DNA from 3 places in the Exiguobacterium sp. K1 genome. Region 1 is predicted to be linked to each of the others. Evidence: riboswitches for the same ligand, from Rfam matches in the RefSeq annotation. Region 1 holds a riboswitch; each other region holds the start of a gene.
What was found. A riboswitch is a leader RNA that binds a small molecule or an ion and turns the genes downstream of it on or off. The one in region 1 is predicted to bind thiamine pyrophosphate.
Positions count from the first base shown of each region.

Region 2: it holds a riboswitch for thiamine pyrophosphate, as region 1 does, so the genes downstream of both, thiT (energy-coupled thiamine transporter ThiT) here and thiD (bifunctional hydroxymethylpyrimidine kinase/phosphomethylpyrimidine kinase) in region 1, are expected to answer to the same signal.
Region 3: it holds a riboswitch for thiamine pyrophosphate, as region 1 does, so the genes downstream of both, N7U64_RS03675 (ECF transporter S component) here and thiD (bifunctional hydroxymethylpyrimidine kinase/phosphomethylpyrimidine kinase) in region 1, are expected to answer to the same signal.

Region 1 is NZ_JAOTIT010000005.1:100,107-108,112, reverse strand. Features, by position in the region: gene N7U64_RS11585 (YitT family protein) at 1-710, shown strand, start outside; gene N7U64_RS11580 (hypothetical protein) at 874-1,518, shown strand; gene N7U64_RS11575 (metalloregulator ArsR/SmtB family transcription factor) at 1,554-1,919, opposite strand; gene N7U64_RS11570 (hypothetical protein) at 2,080-2,523, opposite strand; gene thiE (thiamine phosphate synthase) at 2,538-3,176, opposite strand; gene thiM (hydroxyethylthiazole kinase) at 3,166-3,936, opposite strand; gene thiD (bifunctional hydroxymethylpyrimidine kinase/phosphomethylpyrimidine kinase) at 3,917-4,726, opposite strand; TPP riboswitch at 4,844-4,954, opposite strand; gene N7U64_RS11550 (murein hydrolase activator EnvC family protein) at 5,015-6,292, opposite strand; gene N7U64_RS11545 (murein hydrolase activator EnvC family protein) at 6,502-7,944, opposite strand.
Region 2 is NZ_JAOTIT010000001.1:403,289-411,294, forward strand. Features, by position in the region: gene rsmB (16S rRNA (cytosine(967)-C(5))-methyltransferase RsmB) at 1-226, shown strand, start outside; gene N7U64_RS01975 (Stp1/IreP family PP2C-type Ser/Thr phosphatase) at 251-985, shown strand; gene pknB (Stk1 family PASTA domain-containing Ser/Thr kinase) at 988-2,913, shown strand; gene rsgA (ribosome small subunit-dependent GTPase A) at 2,951-3,856, shown strand; gene rpe (ribulose-phosphate 3-epimerase) at 3,858-4,514, shown strand; TPP riboswitch at 4,538-4,644, shown strand; gene thiT (energy-coupled thiamine transporter ThiT) at 4,708-5,268, shown strand; gene N7U64_RS02000 (thiamine diphosphokinase) at 5,268-5,876, shown strand; gene N7U64_RS02005 (amino acid permease) at 5,942-7,345, opposite strand; gene rpmB (50S ribosomal protein L28) at 7,487-7,675, opposite strand; gene N7U64_RS02015 (Asp23/Gls24 family envelope stress response protein) at 7,959-8,006, shown strand, end outside.
Region 3 is NZ_JAOTIT010000001.1:733,073-741,078, forward strand. Features, by position in the region: gene N7U64_RS03665 (DEAD/DEAH box helicase) at 1-2,084, shown strand, start outside; gene N7U64_RS03670 (50S ribosomal protein L25/general stress protein Ctc) at 2,436-3,113, shown strand; TPP riboswitch at 3,205-3,303, shown strand; gene N7U64_RS03675 (ECF transporter S component) at 3,409-3,984, shown strand; gene N7U64_RS03680 (energy-coupling factor transporter ATPase) at 3,984-5,543, shown strand; gene N7U64_RS03685 (energy-coupling factor transporter transmembrane component T) at 5,509-6,234, shown strand; gene N7U64_RS03690 (FAD-dependent oxidoreductase) at 6,315-7,355, shown strand; gene N7U64_RS03695 (hypothetical protein) at 7,726-8,006, shown strand, end outside.

The sequences.
Region 1 (8,006 bases):
TCCACACGCCAATCGGCTTGACACAACTGGTCTTGAATATTCCACTTTTTTTACTAGGATTTCGTTTTTTGAGAAAACGTTTTATGTTTTTATCCGGTCTCATCGTCTTGGCTTCATCATTCCTGATTGACTGGATTCCGACGCAAATCGTTCCGGAATCTTTAAATGATCCACTGGTCGCTTCCATTTTTGCCGGACTTGTCTCCGGTTTGGCAATGGCTTTAATCTTCTTTGGCGGCGCCTCGACTGGCGGTCTTGATATTCTTGGAAAGTTTTTTTATGCCCGCTTCCACAATTGGCCGCTTCCGCGTATTTTTTTAATGCAGGATTTGGTCATCTATGTACTTGTCTGGTTCGTGTTTGATTTAAAACATGTCATGTATGCTTTAATCATGAGTTTCGTTCGAGCAAAAGCACTTCAGACAGTATACAGTTTTTACTCTGCTTCTAAACAATGTATCATCATTTGTGAAAAAGCCGATGAAATCAATGATGTCATTACAAAAGAACTTGGGCGCGGTGTAACGATTCTCGATGCCCGCGGCGGATATTCGAAACGAACGAAAAAGATGGTCTATGTCGTTGTTCAGAACAATGAAATTCTTAAGCTTCAGGAAATTGTTTCCTCCGTCGAATCAAATGCCTTTGTTACATTTTCTGAAATTCACACGGTCTTCGGTAACTATAAAGAGCATTCCTATTCTTTTTAATAGCCTTAATTCTGTCGCCGCTACACTCGTTGTAGCGGTTTTTTTGTGTATAATACGCAAATCCAAAGAAAATGTTCCACATTTTTCTGAAGAATCCTTCACTTTTTGGGAAATAGTGGTTAAGCTAATGACATTACGTTTTGTAAAAAAAAGGACGGATTGTATGAATCAATTATGGCGTCACCGCATCATCCTTATTCTAGTCGTCAGCCTGTTTGCCTCGATCCCCCTCCTCTACGCTCTCAGCGGGTATCGTACGATTTCGAAGCTGACGGCAGAGATGCATACACAGGACATTCCAATGATTAAACAAGTGGACCAACTGATAGAGCATAATCGCGACCGGGCGAATGCTGTTCGGGGACTGCTATTATACGAAGATGATCGTTACATCGAACAATACTATTTTTCCACCTCTAAAGTTCATGATTTACGGCGATTACTGAATTCCTCCAATCAGACCCCCGGGGCAGTAAAAGATTTATTGTCACGCAACAATGCGTGGGAAGAAGAGATTCAAGAGGTGTTTACCGTCTACGAAACAGATCATCCGCAACGTGCGAAAAAGTTGGCGAAACAAACGACTCAAACGACTCAAACAATTCTTGAAGATCTGTCGCAAATCAAAGACAAATTATATCGTGATCTGGAGCAAAAACTGGAATTGACTACTGAAATGACGGCAGAATATAAACGGATGTGCTTCAGCTTATCCATTTTAGCTTTTTTGTTAATCGCAACGACCATTATTTTATTTCACCGGCCCAAACCAATTCTCGAAAACAAAACAAACACGTACCGTCCGTAAGAACGATGCGTGTTTGTTTTTGTGATGGAGCAGACTTATGAGGACGCCTTCCCCTCGTTTACATGCTCCATGGCCAGATGGACGAGCGATGAGACATGGTGATCGTCCAACGAGTAGTAGACGACCTTACCTTCTTTTCTATATTTCACCAAACCTTGTTTCAGCAAGGTGCGGAGATGGTGAGAAGCTGTTGCAATCGAGCAATCTACCGAAGCCGAGACATCACAGACGCAAAGTTCCTCTTCTACCGTTAAGGCGTAAACAATCCGCAGACGCGTGGCATCTGACAGGACTTTGAATAACTTTCCGATATCTGTCGTCGGAATCGTATCGACGACTTGCTCAATCTCTTGCGCACGTACCTGATCAATCGCAATCGTTTCACAACGTGGTGCATCCACAGTCATCACCTCTTTCCCTTTAATTCCACCATCGTTTCAAATGAATTGCAAGGAAATCACTCCAAGACTCCAACGACTGACTCCTTTAAATCCGGTAACTGAACATCGAAAAACAAAACAGGTCTGCTTCCCATTCATCCAAAACGGAAAGCAGACCTGTTCATTTGTCACGGTTTCGTCTTGAGACGGCATAAAAGAACCAACCGCCCAAAAAATTTCCGATATCCCATACGATACGATTGGAATCGACGGCACGTACACCGATATCAATCACACCTGTACTTTTCAAACGCTCCTGGTAACGTTTCCGTAAAAAACGGGGTAACGGAAGCGGCAGCAGCATCCGGTAAAAAATGTCCAGATGTGTGTGTCCCCAGATTTCCGTTGCGATGGAACTCGTTTGAATGAGTAAGGAACGTTTATACTGTTGCTGGTATTTATTCTTTAATAAGACCGCCAGTTGATAGGAATAACGATTCGGGAAAGGAAATAGAGCTGCCCCTAAATGATATTTCCCGCGATTTTCGACTCGAATGATTTGCGGTTCGATTTTATATCGAATCCATCGTCCTCGAAATCGAACAGACTGCCATTTCACGACCATCACCTCTAGAAGGATTATACCCTGTCTGAAACGCTCTGACGCACTTGTTCGACGGTCTGTTTAAACTTTTTCGTCGTTCGTTCAATTTCCGGATTGGCAAACAAAGCGGACACCACGGCATATCCATCTACGAGAGAATCAAGTAACGATACATTTGTTTCGCTAATTCCACCGATGCCTACTAACGGGATGCGAACGGCTTTCCTGATTTGCTCTAATGTCACACGTGACATGAATGTCGCATCTTGTTTCGTCGCCGTCGGAAAAAGTGACCCGACTCCTAAATAATCTGCACCGTCCTGCTCTGCTGCCACAGCCTGTTCGACCGTTGAAACGGAAACACCGATCGTCGCCGTCGGTAACAATCGACGTGCTTCCGTTAAAGGAATATCATCTTGACCGATATGCAGGCCCGCTTCGACTAATAAAGCGATATCGATCCGGTCATTGATAATCAACGGAATATTATAACGGGCAGTCAGATCCTTCAGTACAACGGCTGATTCGAGAAAATTCTTACCCGACATCTCTTTTTCCCGTAATTGAACAATCGTTGCACCGCCCTTAATCGTTGCTTCGACAGCATCCTCCAAGGGAAGATGCGGGTGCAGACGTCTATCCGTCACTGCATAAATCAAGTATTCACTGTCCATTCATCTGCACCTCCGGCAAACTTTCCTCTGTCATCAGACTGACCGCGTCAAACAATCCGGTCCGAAAACTGCCGATACCAGGACGATTTCCGGCCGTTTCCCCTGCTTTTCCCATGGCGTACGTCCCAAATACAGCTGCGTCGAAATGATCGTATCCTGCTCCCAAAAAAGTCGCAATCAAGGAAGCGGTCATACATCCTGTTCCCGTCACTTGGCCGAGTCGTTTTGTTCCGACGTCCAAATGATGTTGACGGACTCCATCTGTCACAAAATCAACGGGTCCGGTGACGACGATGACTTGTTTCGTCTGGGAAGCGAAGGCGTGAACACTTTGAAGATCGAGTGATTCTCCTTCCGCCACATCGACCCCTTTCGTTCGAGCAACCTGTCCAAGCAACGTTTTAATTTCCGAAGCATTTCCTTTGATGACCGTAAAGGTGATTTCCTCCATCAGTTGTTTCATAAAATCCGTTCTTAATGTCGTGGCTCCCGCACCCACCGGATCCAAAATGACCGGTTTCCCCAGCCGGTTAGCCGTTTTCCCTGCTAGCAGCTGTGCTTTGCGCATGTCCGGATTGATGGTTCCTGTATTAATCACGACGGCGTCTGAAAGACCAACCATCTCTTCGACTTCGAGCAGGTCCTCTGCCATGACAGGAGATCCTCCAAGCGCAAGTGTCATATTAGCACAATCATTGATCGTGACGGTATTCGTTAAATGATGAATTAATGGTTTTTTATCATGGATGCGTCGTAGCATGTGTATCCCTCCAAAGTTCATGAAAATGATGTGTCGGTCCAATTCCGTGTCCAAGAGCAAAACCGTGACGAATCGCTTCGGTCACATAACGTTTCGCATAACGGACGCTGTCTTCCAGTGAATGACCAAGAGCCAGGTTGGCAGCGATAGCAGCGGACAACGTACAGCCTGTCCCGTGCGTATGACGGGACTCAATCCGTTCTTGTTCAAAGACAACATACCGTTCGTCCGTGTATAAAAGATCAGTGGCGTCTTGCCCTTCCAAATGCCCGCCCTTGAGCAACACAGCTCCTGTTTGTCGTTCAATCAGCTTGACCGCTGCTTGCTTCATATCAGCAAGTGAATGGACGGTTCCGCCGATCATCCGCTCGATTTCAGGAATATTCGGTGTCACAAGGGTCGCAAGTGGTAACAGCTGTTCGAGCAATGCCTGTTCCGCATTCGGTTGTAACAAAGCATGGCCACCTTTTGCGACCATGACCGGATCAAGAACAATCGGCAGAGGATACTTTTCCAGTTGTCGGGAAATCACTTGAATCGTTTCCTGATTAGAAACCATTCCAATCTTGACGGCATCGACACGGATATCTGAAAAAATCGAGGTTAACTGCGCTTCCACAAGCTTGGGAGAGACGTCTTCAACCGCTTGAACACCCAATGTATTTTGTGCCGTAATCGCCGTGATGACACTCATGCCATATACACCGAGTGCTGAAAATGTTTTTAAATCCGCCTGAATTCCCGCTCCGCCACCGGAGTCGGATCCGGCGATCGTTAATACGTGTTTCATTCCAATTCCTCACTTTCCCCTGAGCAAATAAGGAGAAAACGGACAACAAAAAGCGCCGTCCGCTGTAAAAAAGCAGACGACGCCATGAATAACCAGGTTCACCGGTTAAAGTAATCATGTCTTCGATCTCAACTTTCCTACGCTGGTATTATCCAGTTCAGGTGACAGGGTCGAAAACAGAATGGTTTTCCTCTCAGCCGGACTCCTCCAGCTCCCCTAGTTGCTCGTAATTTAAATTCTTTTTCACTGTATCACAGCAACATCAAAAAAACGAGCCGAAGCTCGTTTTTACAAGTATCCAAGTGGATTAACCGTGTTGGCAGGTCCTGACGCACTATATTGATAGCCACCGATATGCAGTTCAAAGTGCAGATGCGGTCCAGTCGAATTACCCGTACTCCCAAGAGTACCAATCGTTTGACCTTGAGTGACCGTTTGACCTGCTGAAACCGATAACGAATTCATATGACCGTACACCGTTGTATACACTTGACCGTCAAGGAAATGGGAAATCATGACGTGATTCCCGTAAGGTCCGCCGCTTCCGGCCGTAATGACCGTTCCGGAAGCCGCCGCACGAATTGGCGATCCGACAGGTCCGCTGAAATCGACACCGTTATGGAAAGTATAACCGTTCGCTCCACTGGCCGGTCCGAATCCTTGTGAGATACCACCCGAAGCCGGACGAACAAACTTCGCCGATCCGGTCGGTCCACTGCTGACAGGAGTTGGAACAACCGTTGATTCACTTGATTTAGGCATTGATTTTGCCGCCTCTTTTGCTGCTTTTTCCGCTGCTGCCTTTTCAGCCGCCGCTTTTTCCGCAGCGGCTTTCGCTGCTGCTTTTGCTGCCGCAATCGCTCTTTCTTGAGCTTCTAAAGTCGCCTGTAATTCTTTGGCACTCAACAGTTTTGTCGTAAACTTCGTCTTCCCTTTACGTAATTTTTTCAGGGTTGCGCTCCGTTCTTTCATCTGTTGTTTTAATTGTTTCTTTTGAATGAGCAATGATTTTTTTTCTTGAACACGCTCTTGTTTTTTAGTGATGAGGTTCTTTTTCATTTCCGCCAGCTTTTCCTGTGTTTCCAAATAAGCAGAAATCATTTTATCATCTTGTTCGGCGATTTTTTTACCGGCCATGACACGGCTGAATAAATCCCCCAGGTCTTTCGAACCAAAAATGACTTCTTCCCATTTGATCGAATTACCGTCGTTTTCTTGAAGTACACGTAACCGGTCTCCGAGCAACTCTTCTTGACGTGTGAGCATGATTTCATAGCGGACGATTTCCGCTTCCAGATCTTCAATCTGAAGGTTTAGTTGTTTAATCTGCTTATTTTTTTCGGAAATCCGGAAAATATTTTCATTAATCGCTGCATCAATTTTATTGATTTCGCGTTGTTCCACCGATATTTTGGCTTCTTGCTTTTTAATGGCTTTTTCCAATCGACGCTGTTCTGTCGCATTTTGAGATTTCTTTTCTTTAATCGTTGCAGCATGACCAGAAGTCGGCGCAGTTGATACGAGCAACACTACTAACAATACCGTTGACAACAATTTTTTTAACATGTCTCATTTCCTCACTTATGTATGATTTCTTATTTGAAAAGTATTTAATTCAAAGTATTTATGTCTGAGATTGATTATAGCATCGTAATAGTTTCAGTAAAATTTCATTTATGTTTCAAGTGAAAGCGTTTTTTTGCAATATAACATTTTTCATTTTGATCAAGACACACAAAAAAAAGCGATTGCCATAGCAATCGCTTTTTCCGTAATTATAACATCGACATTGGATTTACAGAATTCGCCGGTCCTGAAGCACTGTAGCTGTAACCACCTACATGAATTTCAAAGTGTAAGTGCGGGCCTGTTGAATTCCCTGTGCTGCCAAGGGCACCGATTTGTTGTCCTTGACTGACACGTTGTCCAGCATGTGCATTTAATGAACTCATATGCGCGTAAACCGTTGTATATGTTTTTCCATTTAATTGGTGTGCGATCATGACATGATTACCGTACGGACCACCACTTGATGCAGTGATAACCGTTCCTGTTGCTGCTGCAACAATCGGCGTACCGACCGGCGCTCCGAAATCAATTCCATTGTGGAAAGAATAACCGTTCGAACCGCTTGCTGAACCATATCCTTGTGTGATTGATCCACTTGTCGGGTGAATAAACATAGAAGAAGATGATGGAGCAGGTGTTGGTGCTGCCGGTTCCGGTGTTGGTGCCGGTGCTGCTTTCGGCACAGTCACAGATGGCGTAGATTGTTTCGTCGACGTAGCAGGTGTTGACGATTTTTGTTCCGCTTTGGCTGCTGCTTTAGCAGCGGCTGCTTCTGCCGCCTGTTGTTCAGCTGCTGCTTTTTGAGCCGCTGCTGCTTGTGCTGCCTGTGCTTCTGCACGTGCTTTTGCTTCACGTGCCGCTTGCGCTTGACGCTCTTTTTCGATTCGTGCTTCACGTTCGCGAGCTGCTTTTTCAGCTGCAATTGCTTGCTCTTGCGCGATCAAAATTTGTTGTACTTCTTTTGCATCCATCAACTGAGTTTCAAATTTCTTTTTCTGTTTCCGGAGTTCTTTTAAGCGTTTGTTACGTTCTTTGAGCTGTTGCTCAAGTTCCGCTTGTTGACGTTTCAACTCTTGTTTCTCCGTCACAAGTTTTGCTTTTTTATCTTTTAATTCTTGTTGAGCAGCTGCTAATTTTTTTTGTGTGTTTTGATAATCGGTAATCATTTTATCATCTTGTTGTGAGATGGATTTCCCCGCTAAAACGCGGCTGACCAGATCCCCGACATCTTTTGATCCAAAAATGACTTCTTCCCATTTAATGGAGTTCCCATCATTTTCTTGCATGACACGAAGACGGTCACCAAGCAGTTTTTCTTGGCGTTTTAATTTCGCTTTGTACTTTTCGATCTGCTTTCCAAGTTCAACGATTTCTGCTTCAGTTGCTTTGATCTGACGGTCTTTTGTTTCAACTGCAAACATTTTTTCGTTTAATGCTTCGTCCAAGCGGTTAACTTCTTGCTGAGTCTTGGAAATTTTTTGTCCTTCTTGATTAACGGACGATTCTAAGTTTTTTTGTGTTTTGGCATTTTCTTGTTGCTTCTGTTCGTTTTTAGCTTTTTGTTCACTTAAGTCATCTGCTGCTACGAAGTGAGGAGTCGATGAAAGAATAAGTGCCGAAACGATGAGCGACGCGAACGTTTTTTTCATGTAGTATTCCCTCTTTTTCTGTGTAGTTTATATAAGTAATCGAATGATGATATTTAAATTTA
Region 2 (8,006 bases), on a different contig from region 1:
TTTCGTCTATTCGACTTGTACGATGGATCCGCTTGAAAATGAACAGCAAACCGAGTTCATCCTCAGCCAAGGATTTGTTTTTGACGAGACGTTCAAAACACGGATGCCGGAAGCTGTTCAATCATTGATTGGTGAACGGGCTGAATTAAAATTACTCCCGACATCGCTTGGTACAGATGGTTTTTATATCGCTGCGTTCAAAAAAATGAATGAACCAACGGGATAATCAAAAACGAAGAGGAGGACGGGTATGGAGTTAGCTTATTTGACGACGACTGGAAAGGTCCGTTCAAAAAATGAGGATACGGTTTTATTGGTAGGCGATGCCACACAAGGATTGGCCGTCGTCGCTGACGGTATGGGGGGGCACGCGGCCGGTGAAACGGCGAGTGCCATCGTCAAGCAGACTTTTGCCGAAGCATACGCAGACATGCCAAGCCGACCGATGGAGTTATCTTCCTGGATCGAGCGGTTAGTGAAAGAAGCCAATACGCAGATTCTACGTTTTTCTCAAGTCGAAAATTTATCGATTGTCGGCACGACGATGGCCTGTGTCTGTTGGTCGGATGAATTACTGGTGATCGGTCACGTTGGCGACAGCCGCGTGTATGCACTGGAAGCAGGACACCTGAAACAACTGACGGATGATCATTCCTATGTCAACATGCTCAAACAGTTGGGGGAATTATCGGAAGCAGAGCTTGAAAATCATCCCCGTCGTAATGTCATTACACGATCCGTCGGTTCGAACGAATCCGTTGATGTCGACATTCAAGTCCGGGATGCACCGGACTATGATATCGTGTTAGTGTGCAGCGACGGTTTATCGGATGAAGTTCCCCATGAAGTCATCGAGCGGTTGCTTCAAGAAGATGAACCGCTCGATACGATTGTCGAACGTCTCGTATCAGAGGCGAATGACCGGGGAGGCGCAGACAACATCACGATTGCTGCAATCCGTTTTAAAGAAAGAGAGAGGATCTGAATATGCGTTACGGAGATCGATTGAACGACCGCTACCGCATAGAACGGTTAGTTGGAAATGGCGGAATGGCAAACGTTTATCAGGCATATGATGAAATCTTGAATCGAACTGTCGCAATCAAAATTTTACGTACCGAGTTTTCGCATGATGAACAATTCATCCGCCGGTTTGAACGAGAGGCACATGCTGCGACGAGTTTAAATCATCCCAACATCGTCGCGGTCTATGATGTAGGAGAAGAAGAAGCGATTTATTATATCGTGATGGAATATATCGATGGCATGACACTGAAAACGTATTGTGAGGGGCGGGCACTGCCGGTCACAAAAGCGATTGACATCATCAGTCAAATTTGTGATGCGATTGATCATGCCCATGCCCACCGGATCATCCACCGGGACATTAAACCGCAAAATATGTTGATTCGTGAGGACGGAACCGTCAAGGTGACGGATTTCGGAATTGCGGTCGCGATGTCGAATGCGACCCTTACCCATACGATGTCAGTACTCGGATCCGTTCATTATTTTTCGCCGGAACAGGCGAAAGGAAAATTTGCGGATGAAAAATCAGATATTTATTCTCTTGGAGCAGTGTTATATGAACTCGTGACGGGACAGGTTCCGTTTGAAGGCGATTCACCGGTGGCGGTTGCTCTGAAGCATCTGCAAGATACCGCTCGCCGTCCGACCGCATTGAATCCGGCCGTACCGCAAGCTTTAGAAAATTGCATCATGCAGGCGCTCTCTAAAGCACCGCACGACCGGCAACAAACGGTCGCTGCCTTTAAAGAAGATATGGTGACGGCGATGTCAGCCGAACGGGCGAACGAAGGAATTCGCGGTGACGATTTGATGGAAAAAACGATGGTGCTCAGTCCCGTATCGTTGCCATCAGAAGCACTCGAACAAACCGCACCGGTTCCGAAAGTCGCGACCGTTCTGCCTAAACCCGAGAAAAAAAAGAAACGCGCATGGTGGATCATTTTATTATTGGTAGTCCTAATCGGTGGAGCTGCCACGACTTTTGCCATGTGGCCAGACCCAACTGTCGTCGTTCCGGATGTAACAGGCAAGGACGCCGACGAGGCGGAAACGAAGCTTGAAAAAATGGGGTTCATTGTGGAATCGACTGAACGCTCAAGTGATACGGTCGAAGAAGGGGCCGTCATCAGTCAGTCTCCTCGCGAACAAGCGACCGTCAAAAAAGGATCGACGGTGGATTTGATTGTCTCGACTGGGAGTGATCCGGTCGAAGTACCGGATGTTTCGGATGAAACAGAGAAAAAAGCAATCGCCATCTTGAAGGACAGCGGGTTTGAAAAAGTCGACGTTGAACGGGAAGAATCCGAAGACATCAAACGCGGGAACGTCATCCGACAGTCGATTTCAGCAGGAACGGAAGTCATTGCGAAGGAACAGATGATCACCATCACGGTCTCAAATGGATCGCCGGCGTTTATCCTGAAAGACTTGACGGACTTATCGAGTACAGAAGCGAAAGCCTACCTCGATGAGATGGGACTCGACGGCACTTTTGAGCAAGAGTTTTCGAGCGACGTCGCTCTTGATCAAGTCATTCGTCAATATCCGCAAGCCGGTGCGCAAGTCGAGCCGAATGATTCCGTCACGGTCTTTATTTCACGGGGAGAGGAAGAAAAAACCGTCACAGCGACGTTCCCTGAAAAAGTCGTATACGATGGCGTCAGTGAAGAAGACGAGCCCGCTCCACGTCAACTCGTCCGGATTGAGACGGAAGATGCCAAAGGGAAACGGACGGTCATCGAAGAATCGATCGATCAGGACGAAACGTTTGATGTTCCGTTAACGATTGATCCGGGAGAAGAAGGTAAGATCACCATCTATAAAGATGACGAAGTTTACCGGGCGAAGACGATTACGTACAATCAGGCAAAATCACAAGAATAATGAGCAGGAAGTTGATCCTGACAAAGGAGGGCATAGGATGGCAGAAAATCGAATTGAAGACAATCGGGAAGGAACGATCATTCGGCTTCAGGGTGGATTTTATGATGTCATGACACCTCAAGGCGAGATTCGTTCACGGGCACGCGGTAATTTCAGAAAACGGGGCATCAGCCCGGTCGTTGGGGATGAAGTTGTTCTACACATTGAAAGTGAGACCGGATATATCCTGGAAGTAAAGGACCGTCAAAACTTCCTCGTTCGCCCGCCGGTTGCCAACATTGATCAAGCGTTGTTGGTCGTTTCAGCAGCAGAACCTGATTTTTCTGCCCATCTTCTCGATCGGTTTTTGGTACTGATCGAAGCAAAAGAGATTCAACCGATCATTATCTTGACGAAGATGGACTTGCTGCAAGGAGAAGCCGAACAGCATGTATCCGAAGCGATTGCTGCCTACCGGACAATCGGCTACCAGGTCATCGAAACGTCAAGTGAGACCTTGACCGGAGTCGAATCCGTCCGTCCGTTGCTGAAAGATAAAACGAGTGTCCTGGCCGGACAGTCCGGTGTAGGAAAAAGTTCGTTGCTGAATGCTTTAGAACCTTCATTGGCACTGGAAACAAGTCATATCTCGAAGGCACTTGGACGCGGACGCCATACGACCCGCCACGTGACCCTGATGCCGCTCGGTGATGGATTAATTGCGGATACTCCGGGATTTTCGAATCTCGATTTTCCGCATGAAATGGAACTGGAAGAGTTACGTTGGTGTTTTCCTGAATTCGTTGCTTTACAGGATGATTGCAAATACCGCGGCTGCCTGCATCTGAATGAGCCCGGTTGTGCCGTTAAGCAGGCTGTCGAGGCACATGAAATCATGAGTTCGCGGTATACGAATTATGGTATGTTTGTAGAGGAAATCAAGAATCGGACACGGAGGTATTAACATGATTAAAATCGCCCCATCAATCTTATCAGCGGATTTTGCAAATTTAGAGCGGGATGTCAAAGCAGTAGAAGCGGCAGGGGCCGACTACATTCATTTTGATGTCATGGACGGTCAATTTGTTCCGAATATCTCATTCGGACTTCCTGTCTTAAGCAGTTTACGTCAAAAAACAGACATGATTTTGGATGTGCATTTAATGATTGACCGTCCGGAAAACTTTGTCGAAGCATTCGTTGAAGCAGGGGCTGATATCGTGACATTCCACGTCGAGGCAACGAATCACGTCCACCGTGTCCTGCAACAGATCAAAGCAGCCGGTGCGAAAGCGGGCGTCGTGCTCAATCCGCATACACCACTTTCGACGATTGAACACGTGCTGGAAGAAGTCGATATGGTGTTGTTGATGACGGTCAATCCAGGTTTCGGTGGTCAAGCCTTTATTCCGGGTGTCATGAAGAAATTAAGTCAACTGGCTGCGCTGAAAGCGGAACATGATCTATCGTTTGAGATTGAAATCGATGGCGGAGTCAATGCAGAGACGGCCAAATTATGTATCGAAAACGGTGCAAATGTTTTGGTCGCAGGTTCGGCGATTTATAATGCGCCGGATTATTCAGAAGCAATCACTAGTATTCGGAATGCCGCTCACGTATAATAAGAGCAGAATCAAAATTGAATGAAGACCGCAAGGGGTGTCGCGTCAAGCGGCTGAGAGAAGTGATTGGACTTTAACCCTTCGAACCTGTTCCGTTCAGACGGACGTAGGGATGTGGCGCACGCAGGCAGTACGGCGTTCGTCGTACTGTCTTTTTGCCGTCCTGCGATTTTATTTTTAGGAGGAAAAAAGGATGAAACGGCTACAAATGTTAATGGAAATTGCAATCTTTGCAAGTCTTGGTGTGGTGTTCGATTTATTGATCCCGTTTAAAATGCCTCAAGGAGGTTCCATCAGTTTGGCGATGTTACCGATTTTCGTCATGGCGTTTCGTCACGGCGTTGTCGGTGGGGTCGTGACGGGAGCACTCGTTGGAACAATCCAACTGATGTTCGCTCCACAAATTCTGACGGTCGTTCAGCCGTTACTCGATTATACGATTGCGTTCGGAGTCGTCGGACTGAGCGGACTGTTTGCCCGTCAAGTTAAAAAAGCAGCAGCAGCCGGGAAGAACGGCCGTTTGATGGCGATTGTATTAGGTGCGACATTGTTAGGTGCGGGCTTACGTTATGTCTGTCACGTCATCAGCGGAATCGTCTTCTTTGCTGAATATGCGGAAGGTCCGGTCGTTCCGTATTCCTTGATCTATAACGCGACGTATATGGTTCCGTCCTATCTGTTATGCGGTATTGTCGCAGGGCTCCTGTTTACGACGGCACCACGGCTTCTTCGTTATTCGGCACGAGGTGTCTGATGCGGGTCGTGATTGTAGCAGCCGGTCCGGCGGAAGACATTCCATCCTTACAACCGTTTATGGAGGAGAAGCCGGTTGTCATTGCTGTCGACGGCGGGGTCACCGTATTGGCGCAACAAGGTCTCGCTTTTGACTTGGCCATCGGTGACTTTGATTCGCTCGGATACAAACCGGAAGGGGCAATCATTCATCCGGCTGAAAAGGATGAGACCGATTTGGAACTGGCATTACGTTACGTCAGTCAACATTATGAAGCAACGGAAGTGCTGGTATTCGGTGCGACCGGCGGACGACTGGATATGACGCTTCAAAATGTCTATCTGTTAAAACAATTCCCGCTCGTCCGTTTGATGACGAAGCGGGAAGAGATCCGTTTCCTGCAACAGGGACAATATGACATCAAAGCAGACCAGTATCATTATCTGTCCTTCATTCCGCTCGTCCCGACGCGTTTGACGCTCCAAAGGGTCAAGTATCCGTTGACACAACACGATGTCCCGGTCGGCGGATCGTTGACCGTCAGCAATGAATGGACGAATCAGGGACCGGCAAAAGTGACGGTGCACACAGGTGAAGTTATCGCATTACGGAGTTTGTCGGACCATTGAAAAAGCGTGTTCGTTAGGATTGCCTAACGAACACGCTTTTTTAGGATTCTGTAGGTGGAGGCAGTTCAAGATTCTAACGTGGAACTGGCTGCCTGACGCTCGGTTTGAGCTGCAATATGTTTTCCTTTGACGAACAGATGGTAACAACCCCATGTCAAGAGGAAGAACGGAACACCGATATACAGCGCAATCCGTTGATCCGCCTGAAACGCCAAGCTGATCAATACGAGCATGTTCAGAGAAAACGAGATGATCGGCAAGACCGGGAAGAACGGTGTCTTGAATTTTAATTCACTGACAGCATGCCCGTTTTTGATGAATTGACGACGGAACGCAATCTGCGAAGCGGAAATTGAAATCCATCCGACTTGTGCACCGAGTCCTGCTAGTGACAACAACCAGATGAAGACGGTATCTTCCGCGAAAAAGGCGGTCAGAAGCGATAACATCGCAAACAGCATCGTAAAACATAACGCCCGCATCGGTACACCACGCGAGTTGACGATCGCAAGTTTTTTCGAAATCATGCCTTCTTGAGACATCGACCATAACATCCGGGTAGCAGCGTATAATCCCGAGTTCCCGACCGACAGTAAGGCAGTCAGAACGACGATGTTCATCAAATCGGCCGCGTACGGAATCCCGATCGCATCAAAGACCATGATGAACGGACTGCTGATACCGCCGGCTGTTTCATAAGGAATCAAGGCGCCGACGATTGTAATCGAAAGAACAAAAAAGATGAACGTCCGCCAAACCGTATTGCGGATCGCTTTCGGAATCGATTTTTCGGGATCGTTCGACTCTCCGGCCGCAACCCCGATCAGTTCCGTCCCCTGGAATGCGAAGTTGACGGCGATCATCGTCGTCAAGACTCCGAGCGCACCGTTCGGGAACAATCCGTTTGAAGTAAAGTTGGCGAATAAACTTTCCGGGCGTGCTGCCGTCATATCAATCCAGCCAAACCAAGCCGCTCCCCCGAGCGCGATGAAAAATAGAATGGCCAGGACTTTCAGGCTCGAGAACCAGAATTCAGCCTCCCCAAAGGCTTTGGCAGATACGGCGTTAAGTCCGAATAAAATGACGGTGAAGATGGCACACCAGATGACGATAGGGGTGTTCGGAAACCACCGATCCATCAGACTTCCGGCTGCCGTGATTTCAAGTGCCACCGTCACGGCCCATCCGAGCCAGTAAATCCAGCCGACGGCAAATCCGATACCCGGTCCGATGAACCGTGTCGTATACGTTTGAAACGATCCGGAAACCGGCATATGGACTGCCATCTCTCCTAAACATAACATTGTCAGATACATGATGGTCCCACCCACGATGTAACTGAGAACCGCCCCGAGCGGTCCTGCTTGCGAAATCGTTAATCCGGAACCGAGGAACAGTCCCGTACCGATAATCCCTCCGAGTGAAATCATGAAGAGATGCCGGCTTGTCATTTCTCTTTTTAACTGCATGTCTGACCCTTCCCCCTTGAAAAAAATAACTGCTCACTTATTGTAAGCGTTTTCAATTATTCAGACAATTAGTTTATAAGAAAAATAAAAAAAGAACAAAAAAAGAACCGGAAGGGAAGATTCCCATCCGGTTACTGCGCCTTATACGCGTTCGACTTTACCTGATTTGAGCGCTCGAGCTGAAACCCAAACCTTTTTAGGTTTACCGTCAACGAGAATACGTACTTTTTGTACGTTGATTCCCCAAGTGCGTTTCGTTTTGTTCAATGCGTGTGAACGGTTGTTTCCCGACTTCGGCGATTTCCCAGTAACGTAGCATTTACGTGCCATGTGTTCCGCCTCCTTTTATGTTGTTTTGCGTTCGTCCTAATAGACACTTTGCTATCTTAGCATGCTGTTAAGACGGTTGCAACATAAAAAAAGTAGCTGACAAGAAAAAAACTTGACAGACAACCTCAAAATTTAAAATAATGAATGAGGATGATGGTAAAAGTTCATTTGACCGCTACTATTTTTCACATATTCATTGTATAGTCAGTACGGCGACTTTTCAATAGTAGGTCCTTATAGTAGAATTATGGGAAGAACACAATTAACAAAGGGGGCTACTCAGGTGGCGATCGAGATGAAAACGACCTATGGAAAAATTGATGTAGACAAC
Region 3 (8,006 bases), on a different contig from region 1:
CGCTCAAACACCGGCTCGTCAGCGGTCCTCCGACGGTCGAGCTGGCGCTGGACCGGGAAGCTGGTGGACTTGAACTGCTTGTGACGTTTAGCTATCAAGGGGTTCGGATTAATCCGTTGCAAGAGACAGATTGGCTCGGGCGCGATGGATCGCTCGAAGGGGCCGTCCTCCGCTACGTGACGGAGAGTGGTTTCCTGGAGCGGAACGGTCGCTACCGGTTAGAGGAAGAAGCGGCGGAATATCAATTTCTGAAAGGTTTGCTCGATCCCCGCGTCGTTTACGGCGAACTCGTCGTCCAAGTGACGGAAAGTATCCGCCAATCCTTACCGAACGGACCGTTTCATCCGCGGATTGATGTCGACACGACGGACCGCCTGGATTGGTTAACCTTCCGCTTTTCCATGGACGGGATTCCGGAAATGGAACTGAAGCGGGTCCTCGCGTCACTTGTGACCCGGAAAACGTACCACCGCTTAACGAATGGTCAGTTCGTTTCCTTTGAGACACGAGCCTTTCAACAATTGCAACGTCTGTTTCGGCAACTCGAAGCCGCGGAACAGGATCAACTCGACGCGGTGCTCCGGATGCCGGCCCTGCCGAACCTCAAGCATTTGGTCGGTGCCTCGTTCTTACATGTTCATAAACAGCTGACGGAACGGTGGTTGGAGCTGAAAAACGGAACCGGTGTCTATCTGAACTTCCCGGACATACTCGACCAGTCGTTGTATCCGTACCAACGGGCAGGCATCCAGTTCATGGCCAATCTCGCCGGACATGACGGACACGGAATTTTAGCCGATGAGATGGGACTCGGGAAGACGATCCAGGCAATCGGTTATCTCGAGACACTTCCGGCAGGGCGGATGCTGATTGTCGCCCCCGCTTCCCTGCTCCATAACTGGCAGGCGGAGCTGAAGAAATTTGCACCGACGAGAACGGTTCATCTGTTGACCGGAGCGCGAAAGCATCGGTTGGACCAAATCGAGACAGTACCGGCAGACGGGATTTTTCTGATTTCCTATCCGTCGTTACGGACCGACATGGAGGCACACCAAACCGTCGAATACGACGTCGTAATTTTTGATGAGGCACAACATCTGAAGAATCCGGCGTCACAAACCGCTGTCCGCTTGCGCCGGATTCGGGCGAAACGTCGGTTTGCCTTGACCGGAACGCCGCTTGAAAACCGGACTGATGATCTCTGGTCGATTTTCCGAGTCATCTTCCCTTCTTTGCTGCCGGACTTACAGACGTTTCAAACGTGGTCGCATGACGAGATCAAACGATTCGTCCGTCCGTTTCTGATGCGGCGGACCAAAGATGAGGTGTTACAGGATTTGCCGAAGAAGCAGATCGTCCATCACTATACAGACCTTGGTCCGACGCAAAAGAAACTCTATGCCTCGTACCTTGCGAAACTGCAACTCGAAACGTTGCAGCACCTCGATGAAACGAAACGCGAGGACCGGATCAAGCTGCTCGCCGGTTTGACGCGTCTGCGGCAGATTTGCTGTGATCCGGCCTTGTTTGTCGACGGCTATACGGGTGAATCGACGAAACTTGAACGGTTGCTGTCGTTAATCGACGAAAAATTAGCCTCCGGACATCGGATCCTGATTTTTTCCCAATATACGAAGATGCTGGCCCGGATTCGGGAACGACTGGCAGCACAACAACGTGACCACTTTCTACTGACGGGTGAGACACCGATTGAGGACCGGGTCGCGCTGTGTGACCGGTTTAATGCCGGTGAAGTCGATCTCTTCCTGATTTCCTTGAAGGCCGGCGGGACCGGTCTGAATCTGGCGACGGCAGATACCGTCATTTTATACGACAGCTGGTGGAATCCGGCCGTCGAGCAGCAAGCGGCTGACCGGGCTCATCGATTGGGACAACAGTCGCCGGTCGAAGTGATCAAGCTGTTGATGACCGGGACGATCGAGGAAAAGATGGCGGAATTACAAGATCGCAAAGCAATGATGATTGATGCCGTCTTATCGGATCAGAAGCCGGATGTTTTAACGATTCGCGAACTCGTCCGTCTGCTCGATTCACCCTCCTTTGTCGATTCAGCAGGTGATTAATCACACAAATCAAAGGAAATCTTAAAAAAATGAAGGACCTTCAATCCGTTGTCTATCAACAGGTTTGAAGGTCTTTCGACAATCAAATTCAGAAAAAAAGGTTTTAAGTTTTGAAAGACAGGGGTATATCTACATTAGCACCGTACAACACGGTCGCTTTTCAATTATTGTTTCTCAATATCAGCGTAATGACCTGGGAGAGAAATGCTACTTACTCACTTCGTTTTTCATTTCTGATGAAATCCAATGAAACTAGCATTTAGCGCACGATTTTCTATATGGGACCCTGCTGTCCCACTCCTACATGCATTACCTTTTGAGGGCTATACCAAATTCAAGGGGGAAATGAACATGTCAGTAACATTAAAAGTAGAAGAACGCGAAGTACGCCCACGCTCACTTAGAAAGCAATTACGTCATGAAGGAAAAGCTCTTGGTGTCGTGTATGGCTACAAAGTGGAAAGCACACCGATTTCATTCGATGAAAAAGCATTGGTCAAAGTTATCCGTGATCACGGTGAAAACGTCTTGGTCGCTCTTCAAATCGGCGGCAAGAAAGTCAACACATTGATCAACAAGCTTGATATGGATATCTTTACACCAACGATTAAACACGTTGAATTCATCGCGGTTAAAATGGATGAAGAAACAGAAGTGGAAACGGATATCGTCCTCGTCGGCGAAGCAGCCGGTGCAAAACTTGGCGGATTCCTTTCACAAACACTCTTTAAAGTAACAGTTGCCGCAACACCAGATAAATTACCGGAACGCATCGAAGTGGATGTAACGGATCTTGCAATCGGTGATTCCATCACAGTAGCGGACCTTCCGGAAGAAAAAGATTTCCGTGTCGTCACAGAAGGTGATATTCAAGTCGCAGCAGTCGTTGAATCAACACTCGAAGCTGAACTTGAAGAAATCGAAGAAGCAGAAGCTGAAGCACAAGCAGCGGATGCAGATTCATCAACAGATGATTCAGAAGAAACATCTGAAGAGCAAGCTGAAGAAAACAAAGAAGACAAAGAATAATCTTTTCTCCCCTCCCCTCGCGGAGGGGTTTTTTAATGGGGATTGACAAGTCGGAGCGTCAGACGTACAGTGAAAGCTGTACACCACAATACACATCCACTAGGGGAGCCATTTGGCTGAGACGATTCACTTCGGACCCTTTGAACCTGATCTAGTTCATACTAGCGTAGGAAAGTGGAGCGGACCCATTCGTGCCCTTTTTCTGTCCCCGGACAGTTGACGCGACCGCTCTCTTTTCTAGAGGGCGGTCTTTTTGTGCTTTCTTCGTGGATGTACATTTAAAGGAGAACTGATTATGAACAGTTGGAAAATGAAAGAAATTATCGTCATGATGATGCTCGCAGTCGCATGCGGCGTTCTCTACTTAGGCTGGTCAACGTTATGGTTGCCAATCTCTGCCATCTTCGGACCGGTCGGATCAAACTGGATGTTCGGCATCTGGGTTATTGCCAGTCCCCTCGTCGCCTACATCGTACAAAAACCGGGTGCGGCTTTGATTGCCGAAGTCGTCGCAGCAGCGGTCGAACTGTTTACCGGCAGTCACTTCGGTTTATCAGCTCTATTGATTGGCCTTGCGCAAGGCATTGGCGCTGAGGTTGCTTTTCTGTTATTCGGGTACCGGACATTCAATACCTTTACCTTGATGTTGTCTGGCGTATTTGCCGCAGTCGGCAGCATGATTTACAGTCTGATCGTCAATGGATTCGCCTACTATACGACGACCACTCTTCTGCTGACGTTTTCCCTACAGTTGGTCAGCGGTGCCCTGCTCGGCGGGTTACTCGCGAAAATCATCGTCGACGCACTCGTCAAGACGGGAACGCTGAACGGCTATGTCGTCGGACGACAGAAGAAACGGCGGGCTGCCTGATGTGGTGCCGAAATCTGACCGTCCGCTATCCGGATCAAGATTGCGCTGTCTTAAACGACCTGACCGTGTCGCTCCGGCAAGGAGAGACGACCTTATTGATTGGTCCGAGCGGTAGCGGAAAAACGACCTTCTTGCATGTCCTCGCCGGACTGATACCGGAAACCATTGAGGCGGAAGTCAGCGGCGAATGGCGCGCGGACGGAACCGTCGGCATGCTGTTTCAACAGCCGGACGATCAGTTTTGTATGCAGACGGTCGGAGCGGAAATCGCCTTCAGTCTTGAAAACCGGAGCATCCCCCGCGACGAAATGGAGGGACGGATCAGAACGGTTTTGAAACGGGTCGGACTCGATCTCGCCTTGACGGCACCGATTGCCGAGCTGTCCGGCGGGATGAAACAACGGCTCGCTTTAGCCTGTGTACTGGCACTCGAACCGGACATCCTGTTACTCGATGAACCGACGGCACAACTCGATCCGTACGGTCGCCAAGTCATGATGGAGTTGATTGAAGAATTGCACCACGACCCGGAAGTAACACTCATTTTGATCGAACATCAACTGGAAGAGTGTGTGACGTTTGCTGACCGCGTGTTGGTCTTTCGGGAAGGACAGATGAGGCTTGACGGTTCCCCGCTTGATGTCTTCGAGGAGAAACGGGAGGACCTGACCCGACACGGTATCATGTGCCCACTGCTCTATCCCTATACACTCGAGACGATTCCACTGACGATCGCAACAGCACGGTTCCTGAATAACCCGCCGGTCGCAAGACGTCCGGTTGCAAACGAAACGACGCTTGATTTGACCGATGTGACGATCGCGCATGGCAAACGGGTGATTCTCGACCAGATTTCGCTGACCGCGTCCGCCGGAGAATGGATCATGCTCGTCGGGCGCAACGGTGCCGGTAAAAGCACCCTGCTTGAAACGATGGCAAAACTGTTGCCGGCGCAAAGCGGGACGATCAAGCTGTTTCAGACACCTTTGAAAAAATGGCGGGACCGGACGTTTTACCGGCAGGTCGGTTTCGTGTTTCAGCAACCGGAGTTTCAATTTCTGAAACAGACGGTCGCCGATGAACTGGCCATCAGCTCTCCGTCACCGGCACGAAGTCAAGTAGCTGACGCTCTGCAACACTACCGTTTGGCGGATGTCGCCGCTCAGTCCCCGCTTGCACTCAGTCTCGGGCAAAAAAGACGCCTAAGTGTCGCGACGATGTTGCTGGAACGAAAAGCTGTCCTGTTACTCGATGAACCGACCTTCGGACAAGATGCTGAGACGACGGCTCAGATTCTCGATGTGTTACACCAAGCCCGGGAAGCGGGAACTACGCTGATCATGGTGACGCACGATATGGAGCTGGTCCACCGTTACGCTGACCGTGTTGTCGTCATTGGCGAGAAGCACATTCAGTTTGACGGGGCACCGGATGAATTGTTCCGGAACGAATCGTTGCTTGAACATAACCAGTTGCTCCGTCCGCTATCGGTACGCTATCAGCAACGCGAGGAGGTGCATCACCATGCAGGAAAACGATTCACTGCTCGCGCGCGTTAATCCGGCCGTTAAGCTTGGAACACTGGTGTATGTCATGCTGGTGCTGATTTCGACGTCACGTCTGTCGGTGACATTCGCCTTGCTTCTATTTGCAGCCGTCGGTGTAGCCTGTTCCGGTTGGCGGCTGTCGATACTGTTGCTACGGCTCATCCCTTACAGTCTGTTATTTCTGCTGACATTTTGGATGATGGCGGCATTCGGTAAAGGAGAGACGGAATTGTGGACATTCGGCTGGTTCCGGATCACGGAAGAGAGTCTTGCTCACGCTTGGCTCGTCGCAACGCGGATGTTTGCTTTTGTCCTGTTGAGTATAACGTTCGTCGCAACGACCGACCCGACCCGGTTCGTCATGAGTCTGATTCATCAATGCCGGCTGCCGGTCCGTCTGGCTTACGGATTTTTAGCCGGACTTCGCTTCATTCCGATTTTCCGTCAGGCGATCCGGACCATCCGTCAGGCACGCCGAATCCGGCAACAACGGTCGATTTGGCCGTGGCAGACATTTTTTGCAATCAGCCTGCCGTTGTTTACGACGAGTATCATCCGCTCGGAAAGGATTGCGATTGCGATGGAAGCCCGTCAGTTTCGGGTCGATCGGACCTATTATATCCGACCGGTCGTGACAAGATGGGATCTTGTCTTCCTGTTGATGACCGTCACGCTCGCAACATCACTTCGTCTGTTCCTCTGAAGAGGAACGATTACGCTACTCCGCATAAGGGAATAATAGTCTCAGTGACAGCGAATTTTTAAAAAGAGTAGGTGAAAGGCGTGAAGCGAATCGTTTTAGTCGGCGCAGGTCATGCGCATTTAGAATGCATCAAACAAGGGAGTCATCCGGAAATCGACTGGATTGTCGTCACCCCCTCCCGTTATCAGTATTATTCCGGCATGTTCTCCGGATTAGCAGACGGCACCTATACACTCGACGAAACCCGCATCGATGTCAAAGCATTATGTGAACGGCACGGTAAGACATGGATTGAGGACCGGGTCATGCGGATCGATGCCGCGGGCAAACAGGTCATTTGTCAGTCCGGACGGGTCGTCCCATATGATATCGTGTCCTGCAACATCGGTTCGAGCGACTGGGAAGCAAGCAACCCGATCCATGTCACGATCAAACCGAACTATCGCGTGGAGCAAGCGTTAGAGACGTTCCGGAGTGCCGACTCCCCTGTCATCGTCGGCAGTGGTGCGGCTGCAGTCGAGATGGCCGCGTCCTTTCAGTCAAACGGTACACCGGTCACCCTGATTCATGAAGAACCGTTGCTCAGTGGTCATCCGGCAGGTCCGGAACTGGCCGCGCGTCTCGATCAGCTCGGTGTCATCCGAATCGTGGACCGGTTCGAAACGCTGGACGGCCAAACAGCGCGCTTGCGGTCCGGGCGTTCTCTTGAGACGGACGCCGTCTTATTTTTAGGCGGCGCCAGTGCAACCGAACTGTTTAGGTCATCCGGCTTGTACTGTGATGCGCGCGGATTTTTACTGGTGCACGAGACACTGCAGTCGCTTGAGGATCCGTCGATCTTTGCCGTCGGGGACTGTGCGACTCTGGCCGCTTATCCGGAAACACCGAAGAATGGGGTGACGGCGGTGCGCCAGGCGCCACTGTTGCTTCAGAATCTGATCCGGTTCGCGAACGACGAACCGTTACGGACGTTTCGACCGCAACGGTATTATTTGACGCTGCTTGCACTCGGTCATCGCCAGGCCACCTTGCTGTACGGCCGATTTTACCGAACCAACCGGCTCAGCTGGTACTTCAAACAATGGATCGACCGACGATTCATTAAGAAATATACGGTCTGAATCAACAGGCAGAAAGGTGAATCGCTCATCTTTTCTGCCTGTTTTTCGTTTAGGGAATATGTTTAAAAAAAGGAAGATGATCTCGTGAACATGGTAATATAATGGATAATTCATTAAAGGAGGAATTATCATCAAGAATAATGTACGGATTCTCGCGCTTCTATCCAGCATCGTGTTAACCGGCTGCGGGCAAGAACGTTTGCTGGATCTTCAGCCTGTCCCTTCCAATTGGTCCGCCTATTCCTTTGTTTCCGACGAATACTCGGATCAGGAAGTCCCCGTTGAACAAAAGAACCAAATGTTGCGGACCTGTATGCAGAACAAAACGGTGTCTCTTCCGAAATCATATCGGACATTAGAGACATTTGGCATGTTTTTTACGTTAAATAATCTGGGAATTGCGCCGTTTCCGACCGAGATTGTTTATTTGGCACAGGGCAATCAGATGTACCTGTCATGTCGCTCGCCGAAGACACAGGACTTGCGTGTCCATCCGGTGAAAGCGTCGGACCATCCGTGGGTCCGCTTGACGAAGGATTCGGATCATGTCGCCCTTCAAGCACCCGTCTCGATTCCGTTGACAGAAGAACAAATGGACCGACATGTATCCGTCAATCAGGAAATGAGCGTAGACAATGAATTTGCGATGGA